DNA from 3 places in the Actinopolyspora sp. BKK2 genome. Region 2 is predicted to be linked to each of the others. Evidence: riboswitches for the same ligand, from Rfam matches in the RefSeq annotation. Region 2 holds a riboswitch; each other region holds the start of a gene.

Region 1 (5,930 bases), on a different contig from region 2:
GGTGTAGCCGAAGGTGAACGCGGCTCCGCCCGCCACGGCGATCCGCGCCCCCGCACCGCGGGCACCCCCGGCGTCGCCGATCGCCTCGTCCGGGGACCAGGGCTTCGCCGACAACGCGGGCGCCGTTCCGGCAAGCGCCGCCACCGCGTCCAGATCGACCCCGGCGGCAACGACCTCGGCCATGGACTCGACCGCTCGCACCGCCGCAGGACCGTGCTCGGCGGCGGTGACCAGACCGAGGTGGCGGGAGGGCACCTGGACGTCCTCGTCTTTCCCCAGCACGCCCAGCACCCGGATGCCGACCGCTCGGGCGGCCTCGCGCAGCACCTGCTCGTGCCGCTGCGAGCCGACCCTGTTGAAGATCACCCCGGCCAGCTGCAGCTGCGGGTGGAAGGAGCGGAACCCGTGCAGCAACGCCGCCGTGCTGTGGCTCTGCCCCTTGGCGTCGACCACGAGCACGACCGGCGCGTCCAGCAGGGAGGCGACGTGCGCCGTCGACCCGAAGGCCGGGACCTCGTCGGCAGAACCAAGCCTGCCGTCGAAGAGCCCCATGACGCCTTCGATCACCGACAGCTCGGCGGTGCGCGAACCGTGCGCGAACAGCGGTGCCATCGACCGCTCACCGACCAGCACCGGGTCGAGGTTGCGTCCGGGAGCGCCCGAAGCGATCGTGTGATAGCCGGGATCGATGTAGTCGGGGCCGACCTTGAACCCCGCCACCTCCGTCCCCCGCTCGCGCAGCGCCGCCAGCAGTCCGGTGGCCACGGTCGTCTTGCCGTGGCCCGATCCGGGAGCCGCCACGACGAGGCGGGGCGATTCCGACTCCGAACCCGTGGTCGAGACCGAAGCGCTCACCACTCGATGCCTTTCTGACCCTTCTGCCCGGAGTCCATCGGGTGCTTGAGCTTGCCGGTCTCCATCGCCAGGTCGGCCGCGTCGACGAGTTGCTGCGGCGCGTAACGACCGGTGATGACCACGTGCTGGAAGCCCGGACGATCCCGCAGGGTCCGCACGACCTCCTCCACGTCGACCCAGCCCCAGTGCAGCGGATAGCTGAACTCGTCGAGCACGTACAGATCGTGCTGCTGCTGCCCGATCCGCCGCGCGATCTCCTGCCAGCCCTCCAGCGCCGCGGCCGCGTGGTCCTGCTCGGTGCTCTTCTTACGCGTCCACGACCAGCCCTCGCCCATCTTGTGCCACTCGACGGGACCGCCCTCGCCGGTCTCCTCGTGCAGCCTGCCCAGGGCGCGGAAAGCGGATTCCTCCCCCACCCGCCACTTCGCGGACTTGACGAACTGGAACACGCCGATGGACCAACCCTGGTTCCAACCGCGCAGGGCCATTCCGAAGGCCGAGGTGGACTTGCCCTTCATGGAGCCGGTGTGCACGGCCAGCAGCGGCCTGTTGCGCCGTTGCCGCGTGGTCAGCCCGTCGTCGGGCACACTGCTCGGTTTTCCCTGTGGCATTGTCGAGTCTCCAAAAAATCGACGCTCGTCTTCGACTTCGTTGACGCGGACCGGTTCACCGGGTCCGGCCGGAGGATCACGGGCCCGTTCCGCGAACGGGCGGAGCTGGACGAGCACGCGGACGAAGAGCGCCCTCGCACTCAACCGGGCTGGGGTAGCCGGGAGCGCGAGGGCGCCGTAGTCCATCTCTGGGGGCCAGATGGACACTGCCGACCATACCAGTGGACGAGTCGACTCCTCGCCGACCGACGCCCGCGCGTCGGCCGAGGATCACGCGGGCACCGGGCCCGCGGTTCGTGCTGCCCGGACGACACCGGCCACGTTGTCGGCCGAGAGCTCGGACAACTGCAGGTTGGGCGCGCCCAGCCCCCGAGCGAGCCTGTCGGCGAGACCGAGTCGGATCGGCCCGCTCTCGCAGTCCACGACCACCGAAGCGACACCGAGCTCGGCCAGCATCCCGGCCGAACGCAGCGCGTCGTCGACCGCCTTGCGGCCGCGGTTGGCCTTCTCGCCTCCCGAATCCACCCCCACGGTGGCCTTGCCGTCGGTGAGCACCACGAGCAGGGGACGTCGCTGCGGATCGCGCATCCGCTCGGTGCGAATCACCCTGCGCGCGGTCAGCAGACCGTCCGCGAGGGGGGTCTTTCCGCCCGTGGGCAGCTTGCGCATGCGCGCGGCGGCGGTGTCCACCGAAGAGGTCGGGGGCAGCGCGATCTCGCCGGAGGTCCCGCGAAAGGTCACGACCCCAACCTTGTCCCTACGCTGGTAGGCGTCCCGCAGCAGCGCGAGCACCGCACCGCTGACCGCCGACATCCGTTCCCGGGCCGCCATCGACCCCGAGGCGTCCACCGCGAACAGCACGAGATTGCCCTCGCGGCCCTCGCGGACACCGTGCCGCAGGTCCTCCGGACGCAACCGCAGTCCGGGGCCGCTCCTGCCGCGGGCGCACTGATGAGGGGCTGCCGCGGCCAGAGTGGCCTGCAGGTGAACCCCGTGCCCCTCCACCGCGGAGGAGCGCACCACCTGCCCGGCACGGGAGCGCGACCTGGACCGCCGTCCCGGAGCCCCCTCCCCCAGACCGGGGATCTCCAGCATGCGGGCCCGGAAGTCCGGCTCCGTGGCCCCGGAAGTGCGCTCCTCGGGAGCGCTTCCGGAGCCGTTGCCGGTTCCGCTCTCACCGGAGGGGCCTTCCGAGGGAGCGTTTCCGCCCGCGCCTCCGCCCGGGCCCTCGTCGGGACCGTTCCCGTCCGGGGAACCGCCGACGCCCCCACCGGGACCGTCGTCCTCCGGCCCGTCCCCGGGGTCCTCGTTCCCGCCGGAACCGTCCGAACCGGACTCATCGGTCGAACCTCCCGGATCCGCCGTGCCGTCCGCGCTCGCCTCCGCCGTTCCCCCGGTGGTCTCGCCCTCGGCGGTCTCGCCCTCGGCCGTCTCCTCAGCCTCGACCTCCGCCGCGGCGTCCTCCAGGGCCTGCTGGAGCTGCTGCTCGTCCATGCCCGGCTCGTCGAACGGGTCCCGCCTGCGCCTGTGCGGCAGAGCCAGCCGCGCCGCCGCCTCCACATCGGCCGCGGCGACCGCGTCCACACCGCGCCAGGCCGCGTGCGCCACGGCGGCGCGAGCCAGCACCAGATCGGCGCGCATCCCGTCCACCTCGAACGAAGCGCACACGGAAGCGATTCGCCTGACCTCGGAAGAAGGCAGCTCGACGGAGTCCACGCGGGCACGGGCGTCCGCGATCCGCCGGGCCAGTTCGGCGTCGGACTCGGCCCACTCCGCGGAGAAGCCTGCAGGATCGGCGTCGAACCGCAACCGTCGACGCACGACTTCGGTCCGCGTCTCCACCTCGCGAGAGGCCGACACCTGGACCGTCAGGCCGAAGCGGTCCAGCAGCTGGGGACGCAGCTCGCCCTCCTCCGGGTTCATGGTGCCGACCAGCAGGAAGGACGCCGCGTGCGACAGGGAGACCCCTTCGCGCTCGACGTGGGCCCGCCCCATGGCCGCGGCGTCGAGCAACAGGTCGACCAGGTGGTCGTGCAGCAGGTTCACTTCGTCGACGTAGAGGACTCCGCGGTGCGCCGCTGCCAGCAGACCGGGCTGGTAGGCGCGCACGCCCTCGGTCAACGCGCGTTCCACGTCCAACGACCCGACCAGCCGGTCCTCGGAGGCGCCCACGGGAAGTTCCACCAGCTGGGCGGCACGCCGCGTTCGTCCGACGTCGCCGTCGTGGGGACCGTCGGGACAGCGCGGGTCCGGGGCGGAAGGGTCGCAGCCGAACCGGCAGTTCTCCACCACGTCGACGGCGGGCAGCAGCGAGGCGAGCGCGCGGACGATGGTGGACTTGGCAGTGCCCTTCTCCCCGCGCACCAGCACACCGCCGATGCGGGGGTACACCGCGTTGAGCAGCAGCCCCAAGCGCAGATCGTCGTGCCCGACAACAGCGGAGAACGGATAACGCACGGTCGACGAGGTCGACGTGGCAGCGGTCATCGCCGGTATTCCTTCCTAGGGTCTCGGACGCCCCTGGTTGCGGAACGAGGCAACGGCAGTGTCCTGACTCCCGGATCGACGCGCTCCTCCGGCCTTCCCTGGGCAACCCCGGTGGCACTCGTGCGGGAGAACCGCTACCCGGTCACAGTGGCGCCGGCCGTGCCGGATTCACACCGGCTTCCTGACCGTTGCTCGCTTGGATCAACGTGCATGGTCGCAGAAGCGCGCTCGGCGACCAAGCGTCGTGAGCTATCTCGTTAGCCCGGTCACTCTCTCCGGATCCCGGTGCATGTCGACGTGCGGGATGCCGTCCTCCTCGTAGTGCTCACCGTGCTCGAGGAAGCCGAACGAGCGGTAGAAGTCGACGGTCTGGGCCTGCGCCGAGAGCACGGTGGACGACTTGCGCACCTCGGCGACCGCCGCGTGCATGAGCTTCTTGCCGAGCCCCATGCCGCGAGCGCTCTCGGCCGTGCACACGCGTCCGATCCGGTAACTCCCACCCGGTTCCTCGAGCAGACGCAGGTACCCGAGCACCTGGGTCCCCCCGGCGTCGATCCAGAAGTGCCTGGTCGCTGTCTCGAGATCGCGCCCGTCCAGCTCGGGATAGGGGCACTGCTGTTCCACGACGAACACGTCCACCCGCAGCCGCAGCATGCGGTAGAAGTCCTCGGGGGCCAGATCGGCCGTGTAGGCGCGGTGCACTGCGGTGGCGAGAGGCTGCAGATTCACCCTTACCTGCCTATCACACCTCCTGCGCCGAACTCCGATGCGCCGCCGCTCCGGTCCGCGCCGGGGCCCTGACCGCTCGGAGTGCCGTTCGACTCACTGCCGGTACGCCCGCGGCTGATCGACTGTAGGGTTGTCCACTCGGCCGGTCCGCCACAGGAAGGAGACCAGGTGGCTCCCGAAACACCGACGACCTCGACGCTGCCCAAGGCCGAGCTGCACGTGCACATCGAGGGAGCTCTCGAACCGGAACTGACCTTCGACCGGGCGCGGCGAAACGGCATCACCCTGCCCTACACCGATGTCGAAGACCTCCGAGGACGCTACGACTTCAGCAACCTGCAGTCGTTCCTGGATCTCTACTACACGGGCATGAACGTGCTGCGGCGCGCCGAGGACTTCACCGCGCTGGCCGACGACTACCTCGACAGGGCGGCGCACCAGGGGGTCCGCCACGCCGAGATCTTCTTCGATCCGCAGGCGCACACGACGCGGGGCGTGTCGCTGGAAACCGCGCTCGACGGTTTGGAGGCCTCGCTGTCGAGCAGTCGGGAGCGTTTCGGCGTCAGCACCGGACTGATCGCCTGCTTCCTCCGGGACCGCGGTCCAGCGGAGGCTGAGCGCATGCTCGACGAACTGCTCGAGCACTCGCATCGCATCATCGGCGTCGGGCTCGACTCGGCCGAGCTGGGATATCCCCCCGCCGACTTCGCGAACGTGTTCGCCCGGGCCCGCGAGGCGGGACTGCACCTGGTCGCGCACGCGGGCGAGGAAGGCCCGGCTGAATACGTCTGGCAGGCGCTGGACGTGCTCGGCGTGGAGCGCATCGACCACGGGATCAGGTCGGTCGACGACGAGGAGCTCGTCCGGCGGATCGCCCGGGACCGCGTCCCCCTGACGGTGTGCCCGCTGTCGAACGTGCGTCTGCGCTGCGTGAACACCCTCCCCGAGCACTGTCTGCCCCGTCTGGTGGATGCCGGGGTCCGCACCACGATCAATTCGGACGACCCGAGCTACTTCGGCGGCCACGTCGGGGACAACTTCGCGGCGATCGAGCGCGAGCTCGGTTTCGGCGCCCGGGACCTCCGGGAGTTCGCGCTCAACTCGGTCGAGGCCGCGTTCCTGCCCGAGTCCGAGCGCGACCGGTTGCGCGGGCAGATCCAGGCCGGTTGATCGAGGTTCTCCGTTCGGCGCGGGCGCGACTTCGAAACGAGCACTCGAACCGATGGTCGCGCTCCTCCTCGACGACTT
Region 2 (5,930 bases):
CCATCTCCACGATTCCCGCGCGGTAGAGGCTGTAGAAACCGACCGGAGCCAGCGTTCCGAGCAGCAGACCCCAGAAACCGGCCTGGGCGGTCATCCGCTTCCAGAACAGGGCGAGGATGAAGGTGGCGAACAGCGGGACGTTGAAGAAGGAGAACAACGTCTGCATGTAGTTCATGATGTTGCTGAACGAGGCCGCGATGAACGCCGTCCCGATCCCGATCAGCACGCCCACCGCGGTGACGACGCGGCCTATCATCAGATAGTGCGCGTCCGACATCGCCGGCTTGATGTAGGCCTGCCAGATGTCGGTGGTGAAAACCGTGTTGAAACTGGACACGTTGGCCGCCATCCCCGCCATGAAGGAGGCCATCAGCCCGGTCACGGCCAATCCGAGAACACCGTTCGGCAACAGCTCCGCCATGAGCAGCGGTATCGCTGAATTGTAGTCGTACCCACTTCCGGGCTGACCGATGTTCGGCTGCACGAGCAGCGCGATCACGCCGGGAAGCACCACGATCAGCGGGATGAACATCTTGGGGAAGGCCGCGATCAACGGGGTGCGCCGCGCGGCGGAGAGGTTCTTCGCCGAGAGGGACCGCTGGACCTCGGCGAAATTCGTCGTCCAGTAGCCGAACGAGATGGCGAAACCGAGTCCCAGGGTGATGGTCAGCCAGTTGGCCCCCAGGGGATTGTCCTGGCCGAATCCGGTGCCGCCCCAGGCGCTCAGGAACTGCGCCCCTTCCGAGGCGGTCACCTTGTCCAGCAGACCTCCGACACCGCCGACGCGGACCAGCCCGAGCACGGTGAGCGGCACCAGTGCCGCGACGATGACGAAGAACTGCAGCACCTCGTTGTAAATGGCCGAGGTGAGCCCTCCGATGACGATGTAGGCGAGCACGAAGAGCCCCGCCACCATGATCGAGAGCGGAATCGGCCAGCCGAGCAGGGCCTGCAGCACGATGGCCAGGGCGTAGAGGTTCACACCCGCTATGAGCACCGAGGCCACCGCGAAGAGTATCGCGCTCAGCAGGTGCGAGGAACGACTGAACCGCAGTAGCAGGAATTCGGGAACACTGCGCACCTTGGAGTTGTAGTAGAACGGCATCATCACCAGGCCGAGGAAGACCATGGCGGGGATGGCGCCGATCAGGTACCAGTGAATGGTGTAGGCACCGTACTGTGCCCCGTTCGCGGCCATTCCGAGTATCTCGGTCGCCCCCAGATTCGCCGAAACGAACGCGAGTCCGGTGACCCACGCGGGCAACGAGCGCCCGGACAGGAAAAAGTCCAGCGTGGAGTGCACGCTTCGTTTTGCGGCAAACGCGATCCCGATAACGACCGCGAAATAGATGACAAGAATGAGGCTGTCCATCCAGTTCAACGACAGCCGTAGCCCATCGGCCAGAGTGTGCATCGTCGTCCGATCCTGTCGCCGTCCGCGAGTTGGCTCTCCAATCGCATGTTCGGTATGCCGAACGTTGTTCGAACAACCTACGACACGATCGGGTGACGGTCAACACATGATCGGTGCTCGACTTCCCGAGTGACACCCCGTGTTCCGCTCGCCGGAAATCGGAGGTCACTCGGCATTCGAGAGGCAAAGCACGGGCGACACGGTCAACTACTCAACGAATTCACCACGTCCCGACCGACTCGTTCAACTCGGGGAGCCCCTCGACCGGCTAGTTTGCCGTCATGTCCATCGAATTCAGCGCCGTCGGCATGGTCGCCGACGACATGGCGCAAACGCTGGCCTTCTACCGGCGGCTCGGTTTGGACCTGCCCGCCTCCGCCGACGCGGAGGCCCACGTGGAGGCCGCCCTGCCCACGGGAGTTCGACTCATGTGGGACAGGGCGGACGCGGTGTGGACGACCGAGCCCGATCAGGAACCGTCCTCCGACAGGCACCGCATCGCCCTGGCCTTCGACTGCGGTTCGCCGGAGGGCGTCGACAGCACGTACGCGGAGCTCACCGCGGCGGGCCACCGGGGACACCACGCTCCCTGGGACGCACCGTGGGGACAGCGCTACTCGACCGTGCTCGACCCCGATGGCAACCACGTCGACCTGTTCGCCAACCTGCCGGACCGAACGGACGGCTGAAACTCACCCGGCGGTTCGACGGGGCGGACCGGACGAGCCCTGCCCGTCCGGTGAGACGTTCCCGACGGCCCCGCGTGGGGACGGCCGTGAACCGAGGGGCGGAGCGGTTCCGCCCCTCCGGCGGGATCAACCGGTCACTTCCACGGAAGCGTTCCGCCGGGGACGGGAGCGTTCGGATCGTACGGAGCCCTGGTGAACACGAAGGTGTTCAGATCGATGTGGGCGGGGGTCCCGTCCGCGGAACGGACGACGCGCAGCGGCTCCCCGCGGTGGTAACCGTCCAGGCCGATCCAGGTCTCCTCCCCCGCGTAGCGGAACCTCGAGGTCCTGCCCGGCCCCTTCCAGGCCGACAGCTGGAGCAGCCCGTCCGGCAGCACCCGCATCAGGTGCGGAATCGGTCCCCAGTACCACAGCCCGGTCAGCGCCAGCGTCTCCTCCGAGACCTCTGTGCTCGGATGCCACTCCGGTGGGATGCGCGGTTCGTGCTCGGCGAGCACGTCCAGCAGATCGGTGGCCAACGCCCCAACCCCGGAGGTGGTGTTGGCCAGGAAGACCACCCCGGTCGCCTCCTCCGGATCGGCCAGTACGTTCGCGAGGAACCCCGGCATCGACCCGCCGTGCCCGACAAGCCTGCGCCCCCGGTGGCGCGCCAGCTGCAGACCGAGTCCGAACCCCCGGCTCCACTCGGCACCGTCGTCCACGCTGGCCGGTTGGCGCATCTCGGCCAGCGTGTCGGGGTGCAGCACCTCACCGGTCTCGCCCATGAGGAAGCGCAGCCAGCGGACCATGTCATCCACAGTGGACCAAAGTTGTCCGGCGGGGGCCATCGCCGCCGCGTCCTCGGCCGGCTCCGGCTGAAGCACGTCGGCCCACGGGTGCACGGCCAGTCCTGGAGCGTAGGGCTCCACCGGCTCCATCGTCGTGCGCCGCATGCCGAGCGGATCGAGGATCTCCCCGCGAAGCGCGGTGGCGAAGTCCTCACCGCGCAGCCGCGCGACGAGCTCGCCCAACAGCCCGAACGCCGTGTTGGAGTAGTGCAGGACGTGCCTGGGTTCCTCGCGCAGCTGCGCATCGTCCACCGAGGCGACGAACCTCTCCGGGGTGTCGCCGGGAACGCGCTCCCACCACTGCCCCGCCGGTTCGGAGCTCAACCCGCTGTTGTGCGCCAGCAGCTGCCAGATCGGGCGATCGTCCACAACGGTTCCCGGGACGTGGTCGCCGAAGCGATCGGACAGCTCCAACCGCCCCTCGTCGCGCAGGCGCAGCACCAGCACGGCCACGAACGTCTTGGTGATGGAACCGATGCGGTACTGCGTGTTCGCCGTGGGCGGTTCGGTGCGCACCGATCCCCGGCCGTCCACCCAGAGGGTCTCACCGTCGCGGACCAGCCCGGCGATCAACGAGGGAACACGGTTCTGGGACTGCTCGACGGCCAGTCGCCGCAACAGGGCGCGTCGAGTCGTGGGCAGCAGTTCGCTCGGCATGAGGACATGCTTCCGCGCGGGAGCTCCCGTTCGCAAGTTCACCCGCGGCACCGACCCGTAAAGTGTGCCACTCGACTCCCCGAAGCGCGACGCCTTTCCGCTCCGCTCGGCGAAACTCGGACGGACCGCGCTGTGACCGAGAATACACCGGAAGCCGAAATCGCTGCCGAAACGCCTCGCCCGCCCCCTCCACCGGCCTGGACCGAACCACTGGGGACTTGCCAAACCGGGCCGAGCACGCAACCATGCGTGCATCGGTGGTTCACCGGCGGTGACGAGAACGTCCCGCCCGGTGAGGCAAGAGGGAACCCGGTGCGAATCCGGGACTGCCCCGCAGCGGTGAGTGGGAACGAACGCCGTCCCCACGCGGTCGACGAGGATCGCGTTCGGAGCACGGCACTGGACGGGAGAACCGCCCGGGAAGCCGACGGCGAGTAGGAGAACCGGCCGGGCCGGTAGTGCCCACGAGTCCGAAGACCTGCCATCGATGCGCACTCCGGTGCGCGAGTCCGGGGCCTCGCGGGAAGGCCGGCAGGACGGCGGGTCGTACGCTCCCACGCGACCACGACACCTGTGCCACTTTCCTCGAGGCCTCCGGCCAACCATGCCGTCGAGCTCGCGAGGAGAGAGCTTTGACCAGCCAAATCGGATCCACCGTACTCGGCTATCCCCGCATCGGGCCGCGCCGTGAGCTCAAACGGGCGCTGGAGAACTACTGGTCCGGTGAGACCGACCGGGCCCGGCTGCGCGAAACGGCCGGGCAGTTGCGCGCGCGAACCTGGCGGAGGCTGCACGAGGCCGGACTCGGATCCGTCCCGAGCAACACGTTCTCCTACTACGACCAGGTGCTGGACACCGCCGTGACGCTCGGGGCGGTTCCCGAGCGCTACCGCGATCTCGGTCGCGACCCGCTGGACACCTACTTCGCGATGGCCCGCGGAGCGGAGTCCACACCTCCGCTGGAGATGACGAAGTGGTTCGACACCAACTACCACTACCTCGTACCCGAGATCGGCCCGGACACCCGGTTCGGCCTCTCCGACCGCACCCCGGTCGAGCGGTTCCGGGAGGCCCGTGAACTGGGAATCACCACCCGGCCGGTGCTCATCGGGCCGTTGACGTTCCTGCTGCTGGCCAAGAGCACCGCGGAGGCCCCCGCCTCCTTCTCCCCCGCGGATCGGCTGGACGACCTGCTGCCGGTCTACGCCGAACTGCTGGAGGAGCTGCACCGGGCGGGCGCCGAATGGGTGCAGCTGGATGAGCCCGCCTTCGCCGCGGACCGCAGTTCGGCCGAACTGGACAGGCTGCGCACCGCCTACGCGCGGCTGGGCGGACTGTCCACCAGGCCGAAGCTGTTCGTGCCGACCTACTTCGGCGACCCCGGCGAGTCCCTCGGAGTGCTCGCCTCCGCTCCGATCGAGGCCGTCGGGGTGGACCTCGTCGCGGGTTCGACCACGCCCGACGTGCTTTCCGGCCTGACCGGACTGCGGAACAAGACGCTGGTCGCCGGGCTCGTCGACGGTCGCAACATCTGGCGCTGCGACCTCGACGAGGCCCTCTCCACCGCGGCCACCCTGCTCGGCGTCGCCGGTGAGGTCTCGATCGGGACCTCCTGCTCGCTGCTGCACGTCCCCCACGACGTCTCGGCCGAACGCGAGATCGACCCGCAGGTCAAGTCGTGGTTGGCCTTCGCCGAGCAGAAGGTCGAGGAGGTCGTGCTGCTCGACCGCGCGCTGCACGAGGGCCGTCACGTCGTTCGCGAGCAGCTCGACAGGGGGCGTGCCGCGGTCGAGGACCGCCGGGCCGCGGCCAGGTCGCGCGACGAGCGGGTGCGCTCGCGCACCTCGGAGCTGCGTCCCGAGCACGCGCGGCGTGGCGACCCCGCGAAGCGGCGTGCGGAGCAGCAGCGGGCGCTCGACCTGCCGCCGCTGCCGACCACCACGATCGGTTCCTTCCCGCAGACCTCCGAGGTGCGCGGGGCACGCGCGCGGTTCCACAACGGCCGGATCGACCGGGCCACCTACGAGTCCGCGATGACCGGCGAGATCCGCCGTGTGATCGACCTGCAGGAGGAGCTCGGGCTCGACGTGCTCGTGCACGGCGAACCCGAGCGCAACGACATGGTTCAGTACTTCGCCGAGCACTTGGAGGGCTTCGTCAGCACCGAGAACGGCTGGGTGCAGTCCTACGGTTCGCGGTGCGTGCGGCCGCCGATCCTGTTCGGCGACGTCTCGCGCCCCGAGCCGATCACCGTCGGGTGGACGGAGACGGCCCGCAGCATGACCGACAAACCGGTGAAGGGCATGCTCACCGGTCCTGTCACCATCCTCGCCTGGTCCTTCG
Region 3 (5,930 bases), on a different contig from region 2:
CCCGCGGGAAGCCTGCGCCGGGTCACCCCCGCGGCCACCATCTCCGCGTCGCACAGCACCGGCGCACCCGCGGCGAGCGCCCGCCGCGCCGAGCTCACCACCCCCGGCGAGTAGGCCAGGTCGTCGACCAGGTCGACCATCCCGCAGGAGTGAACCATGCGCACGGCCACACCGGCGACGTCGGAAGGCAGCTCGTCGAGATCGGTTTCCGCCCGTATCGTCGCGAAGGAGCGGCGGTAGATCTCCTTGCCGTCCCGGATGTATTCGGTCACCGATCGTCCTCGTTCGTCGTGTCCTGGTCGCTGTTCACGCGGCTCTGCCCGAACCCGTCGTGCTGTCCCGTCGTCGGAGCCGCGGAACCGGGACGCCGCGCGTGTTCCACGGCCTCGGCCACCGTCTCCACCCCGGCGTCGTCCACCCGGATGAGCTCCTCGTCCCGCGTGCCGGAGCTGACCCGGTACCCGGAGGCACCGGCCAGCACTTCCACCACCGGACCGCGCGGGCGGCCGCAATGACGCGAGCAACCGACCCAGTGCACCGGCAGGTCCCCGGGAGCCACCGCAGCACCGCGGGCCGCGCTGTACGCGGCGTCCCGGTGCACGTCGGCCAGGGACTTGGCACAACCGGGATCACCCGCGCAGGCGGTCACACCGTTGAACGGCGAGGACGGATCGACGATCAAACCGCACGAGCGCAGTTCGGAAAACCACGAGCGGTGCTCGTGCTCGCGGACTCCCGGGAGGACCGCGGTCCGCCACGGCGTCAGTCGAACGGCACCGGACGCGGCTTCGGCCGCTCGTATGATGCTATGCATCTGCGCGGGGGACAAGCGTCCCAACGGCGCCCCCACGCCGAGGGCCACCTCTCCCCCGGTCCGCGTGAGGACCCCCACCGAGGGTTTTTCCTGCTGATCCCGCCGAACCCCGAAGGGCGGTGTGACTTCGACAACGGTGCCTCCCGCACGCCCCGATCGAGCACGCAGCGTGTCCGCGAGGTTTCCCGTTGTGTCCAGTTCGGCAACTCGCCAGACGCCGCCCCCCTGGCGGTCCCGCTCCGCGAGGAACTCCTCCGCGGCGAGAACGGCCGTCTCCGCGGCCTCGGCCGGCCTCACTCGCGCGCCCGAGTCGTTCCCCCCGAGCAGCACCGCGACCGTCTCCCCGTCCAGCGGAAGCAGGCCCACGTCACCGCGCAGCCGCGACACGTCCCCGCTCCCGTCGTCCACTGTGAACAGGAAACGCCCGGAGAGCTCGGCCAACCGCGGAGTCGAGCAGATTCCCCGGTCCAGCTCACGCACGACCCGCTGCACCGGCAACCAACCGGGGTCGTCCAGCCCGGCACCGGGACTGGCCACTATGTTCCGCACCCGCTCGTGGGTCAGCGAGGGAAGCAGTCCCACCGCGCCGATCCGCCGCCCGAGCTCCTCGGGGAACTCGACACCGCGCAGCTGGAGATTGGCCCGCGAGGTGAGCTCGACCGTGGAGTTGCCCAGCTCCTCCGCGGCCGTGACCAGCACCCGCAGCTGCTCGGTGCTCAACGTCCCGCCGGGGACGCGGATCCGCGCGAGACCACCGTCGGCGGCGGGGTGGACCTGGAGCGCACCCGGGCAGGCGTCCGGCCTGTCCCGTTCGGAAGCGAAACCTTCGGACATCGCGGTGATGCTACGGACCACGGAAGTGTGCCACGAAACACGCCGGGGAACGGGCTTCGTCACGTCGGCTTGACTGGAGATCGGCCCGTTCCCGAAACTGGACGGCGTATCCGCGGCGGTGACGGAGGAAGCCGGTGTGAATCCGGCGCGGTCCCGCCACTGTCACCGGGGAGCGAACTCCAAGCACGGTCACTGTCGAACGACGATGGGAAGACCGGAGGGAGCCAGGATCCGGGAGCCAGGAGACTCCTGCCGCCGCGACCGTCAGCAAAGGGGCGAGGACCCCTGGGAAGGTTCCTGATGCAGCGTACGACCGCGCGTGCATCGCGCGCCTGTCCTGGTCGACCGCCCCGGTTCTCGACGCCGAGGAGCGAGTCGCATGATCCTGCTTCTGTCCACCTCCGACACTGACCTGCTCAGTGCGCGGTCCAGCGGCGCCGACTACCGGCTGGCCAATCCGGCCAGACTCGGCGCGCAGGACCTTCCGGAACTGCTCGAGGGAGTCGACCTCGTGGTGGTGCGGCTGCTCGGCGGCCGCAGGGCCTGGGAGGAGGGGTTGGACTTCCTGCTCGCCGGCCCGCGGCCCGTCGTGGTGCTCGGTGGCGAGCAGCAGCCCGACGCCGAGCTCATGGAGTGCTCCACAGTTCCCGGCGGCGTGTGCGCCGAAGCGCACGCCTACCTCGCCCACGGCGGCCCGGAGAACCTCGAGCAGCTGCACAACTTCCTCTCCGACACCGTCCTGCTGACCGGCCACGGCTTCGCGCAGCCCGCCGAGACCCCGACCTGGGGGAGGCTGGACCGCACTCCCGGCAGGCAGGACGGCCCCACAGTGGCCGTGCTCTACTACCGGGCCCACCACATGGCGGGCAACACCGCCTTCGTGCACACCCTCTGCGAGCAGATCGAGGACGCGGGCGGCCAGGCGATGCCCCTGTTCTGCGCCTCGTTGCGCACCCCCGACCCCGAGCTGCTCGAAGCACTGCGCGGCGCGGACGCGCTCGTGGTCACCGTGCTGGCCGCAGGCGGGAGCAAGCCCGCCGTGGCCACGGCCGGCGGCGACGACGAGGCCTGGGACGTCGGGGCGCTCGCCCAGCTGGACATCCCGATCCTGCAGGGGATGTGCCTGACCAGCAGCCGTTCCGCCTGGCAGGACAACGACGAGGGTCTCTCCCCGATGGACATGGCCACCCAGGTGGCCGTTCCGGAGTTCGACGGCAGGTTGATCACGGTTCCGTTCTCGTTCAAGGAGAACGACTCGGAGGGCCTTCCCGTCTACGTGGCCGACGCGGAGCGCGCGGCCAGGGTCGCCGGGATCGCCGTGCGGCACGCCCGGCTCCGCCACGTCCCGCCCGAGCGGAAGCGGCTCGCGCTGATGCTGTCGGCCTACCCCACCAAGCACGCCAGGGTGGGCAACGCGGTCGGCCTGGACACGCCGCTGTCCGCCGTGCGGCTGCTGCGCGCTCTCGGGGAGGCGGGCTACGACATCGGCCCCGCTGAGGGACCGGACGCTCTTCCCGGCGTGGCGGCGCAGGACGGTGACGCGCTGATCCACGCGCTGATCGCCGCGGGAGGCCAGGACCGGGACTGGCTGAGCGAGGAGCAGCTCGCAGGCAACCCGATCCGCGTGCCGGCCAAGCGCTACCGGGAGTGGTTCGACTCCCTGCCCGAGTCCCTGCGCTCCGACATCGAACAGCACTGGGGCCCTCCGCCCGGAGAGCTGTTCGTCGACCGCTCGCAGGACCCCGAGGGCGAGATCGTGCTCGCGGCGATCAGGGCGGGCAACATCGTGCTCATGATCCAGCCCCCGCGGGGCTTCGGGGAGAACCCGATCGCGATCTACCACGACCCGGACCTCCCGCCCAGCCACCACTACTTGGCCGCCTACCACTGGCTGACCGACGACTTCGACGCGCACGCGATGGTGCACCTGGGCAAGCACGGCAACCTGGAGTGGTTGCCGGGCAAGACGGCCGGCATGTCCGCCTCCTGCGCCCCGGACGCCGCCATCGCCGACCTGCCGCTGGTGTACCCCTTCCTGGTCAACGACCCCGGTGAGGGGACCCAGGCCAAGCGCAGGGTTCACGCCACGCTGGTGGACCACCTGGTCCCCCCGATGGCGCGCGCGGAGAGCTACGGCGACATCGCGCGGCTGGAGCAGCTGCTCGACGAGCACGCCAACATCACGGCGATGGACCCGGCGAAGCTTCCCGCCATCCGCAGTCAGATCTGGACGCTGATGCAGGCGGCCAAGCTCGACCACGACCTGGGGTTGGAGGAACGTCCGCACGACGCCGAGTTCGACGACATCCTGCTGCAGGTCGACGGCTGGCTGTGCGAGGTCAAGGACGCCCAGATCCGCGAGGGGCTGCACGTGTTCGGGGACCCGCCCGCAGGCCAGGCCCGGGTCGGGCTGGTGCTGGCGATGCTGCGGGCCAGGCAGATGTGGGGCGGTCAGCAGGCCGCCGTGCCCGGGCTCCGCGAGGCCCTCGGCCTCTCCGAGGACGGTTCGGAGGCGCGGGAGCGCGTGGACGACGTCGAGTCCCGCGCCCAGGCCCTGGTCGAGGGCATGGAGCAGCACGAGTGGCGCGCCGAGGCGGCCGAGACCGTGTGCCGGTCGGTGCTGGGCGAGGACCCAGGACAGGTGGTCGAGGTCCTGCAGTTCGCCGCGACCGAGGTCGTCCCGCGGTTGAACGACACCACCGACGAGATCGGTTCCACCCTGCACGCGCTCGAAGGGGGCTACATCCCCTCCGGTCCGAGTGGTTCCCCGCTGCGCGGGCTCGTCAACGTGCTGCCGACCGGACGCAACTTCTACTCGGTCGACCCGAAGGGGATCCCGAGCAGGCTGGCCTGGGACACCGGCTACGCCATCGCGGAATCGCTGCTGGACCGCTACCGCACCGACAACGGCGAGTGGCCCGGATCGGTCGGCCTGTCCGTGTGGGGAACCAGTGCGATGCGCACCTCCGGCGACGACATCGCCGAGGTGCTCGCCCTGATCGGTGTGCGCCCCACCTGGGACGACTCCTCGCGCCGGGTCAACGGGCTCGAGGCCGTCCCGCTCGAGGAGCTCGGACGTCCCCGGGTGGACGTCACCGTGCGCATCAGCGGGTTCTTCCGGGACGCCTTCCCGCACGTGGTCAACCTGATCGACGACGCGTTCCAGCTGGTCTCCGATCTCGACGAACCCGACGAGTGGAACTTCGTCCGCGCGCACACCCGTGCCGACATCGCCGAGCACGGGGATCGACGGCGCGCGACCACGCGGATCTTCGGCTCCAAGCCCGGCGCCTACGGCGCGGGGATGCTGTCGCTGATCGACAGCCGCAACTGGCGGGACGACTCCGACCTCGCCGAGGTCTACACCGTCTGGGGCGGGTTCGCCTACGGACGCGACCTGGACGGCGTCGCGGCCAGGCAGGACATGGAGAACGCCTACCGCCGCATCTCGGTCGCCGCGAAGAACACCGACACCCGCGAGCACGACATCGCCGACTCCGACGACTACTTCCAGTACCACGGCGGCATGGTGGCCACCGTGCGCGCGCTGACCGGGGACTCCCCCGCGGCATACATCGGGGACAGCTCGCGCCCCGATTCGATCCGCACCCGTTCGCTGCACGAGGAGACCTCCCGGGTCTTCCGCTCCCGGGTGGTCAACCCGCGCTGGGTCTCGGCGATGCGCGAGCACGGCTACAAGGGTGCTTTCGAGCTCGCGGCCACGGTGGACTACCTGTTCGGCTACGACGCCACGACCGGCGTCGTCGGGGACTGGATGTACGAGAAGCTCGCCGAGACCTACGTCTTCGACGAGCAGAACCAGAAGTTCCTCACCGAGTCCAACCCGTGGGCGCTGCACGGCATCGCGGAGCGGCTGCTGGAGGCGGCCGACCGTGAGCTGTGGGCCGAGCCGGACCCGGAGACGCTGCAGGGGCTGCGGGAGGTCTACCTGCAGGTCGAGGGTGATCTGGAGGACGGACCGGGCGAGAGCTGACCGGGGCTCTCCCCGCCCTCCCCTGTCGTGGGCACTCGCTCGGCGAAACCTCCCGAGGTCTCGTGAGCGGGTGCCCCGACGTCGGGAGCGGTTCGCACGACGTCGGGGCCGTCCTCGCGGGATCCCCCGCGGCGGATCCGGTCAGCTCGGGTGGCGCGTTTCTGCTCCGCCGCGCCGGAGAAAGCCCCGACTCCCCCAACAGCCCGGCCGGAGAACATCCACGGCGGCCCCGTGCATCCACAACTTCCAGTTCCGGGAGTTCCGCATCCCGGACGCTCGCCCCATGCT

What was found. A riboswitch is a leader RNA that binds a small molecule or an ion and turns the genes downstream of it on or off. The one in region 2 is predicted to bind cobalamin.
Region 1: another riboswitch for cobalamin. It lies ahead of G9Q41_RS09025 (VWA domain-containing protein); the one in region 2 lies ahead of metE (5-methyltetrahydropteroyltriglutamate--homocysteine S-methyltransferase).
Region 3: another riboswitch for cobalamin. It lies ahead of cobN (cobaltochelatase subunit CobN); the one in region 2 lies ahead of metE (5-methyltetrahydropteroyltriglutamate--homocysteine S-methyltransferase).

The regions. Positions count from the first base shown of each region.
Region 1 is NZ_JAANTE010000003.1:477,665-483,594, forward strand. Features, by position in the region: gene G9Q41_RS09015 (cobyrinate a,c-diamide synthase) at 1-858, opposite strand, end outside; gene cobO (cob(I)yrinic acid a,c-diamide adenosyltransferase) at 852-1,466, opposite strand; gene G9Q41_RS09025 (VWA domain-containing protein) at 1,737-3,953, opposite strand; cobalamin riboswitch at 3,990-4,158, opposite strand; gene G9Q41_RS09030 (GNAT family N-acetyltransferase) at 4,203-4,682, opposite strand; gene G9Q41_RS09035 (adenosine deaminase) at 4,851-5,852, shown strand.
Region 2 is NZ_JAANTE010000008.1:107,612-113,541, reverse strand. Features, by position in the region: gene G9Q41_RS16785 (sodium:solute symporter family protein) at 1-1,414, opposite strand, end outside; gene G9Q41_RS16780 (VOC family protein) at 1,696-2,103, shown strand; gene G9Q41_RS16775 (serine hydrolase domain-containing protein) at 2,238-3,587, opposite strand; cobalamin riboswitch at 3,829-4,088, shown strand; gene metE (5-methyltetrahydropteroyltriglutamate--homocysteine S-methyltransferase) at 4,220-5,930, shown strand, end outside.
Region 3 is NZ_JAANTE010000003.1:461,351-467,280, forward strand. Features, by position in the region: gene G9Q41_RS08960 (precorrin-8X methylmutase) at 1-272, opposite strand, end outside; gene cobG (precorrin-3B synthase) at 269-1,648, opposite strand; cobalamin riboswitch at 1,737-1,920, shown strand; gene cobN (cobaltochelatase subunit CobN) at 2,028-5,642, shown strand.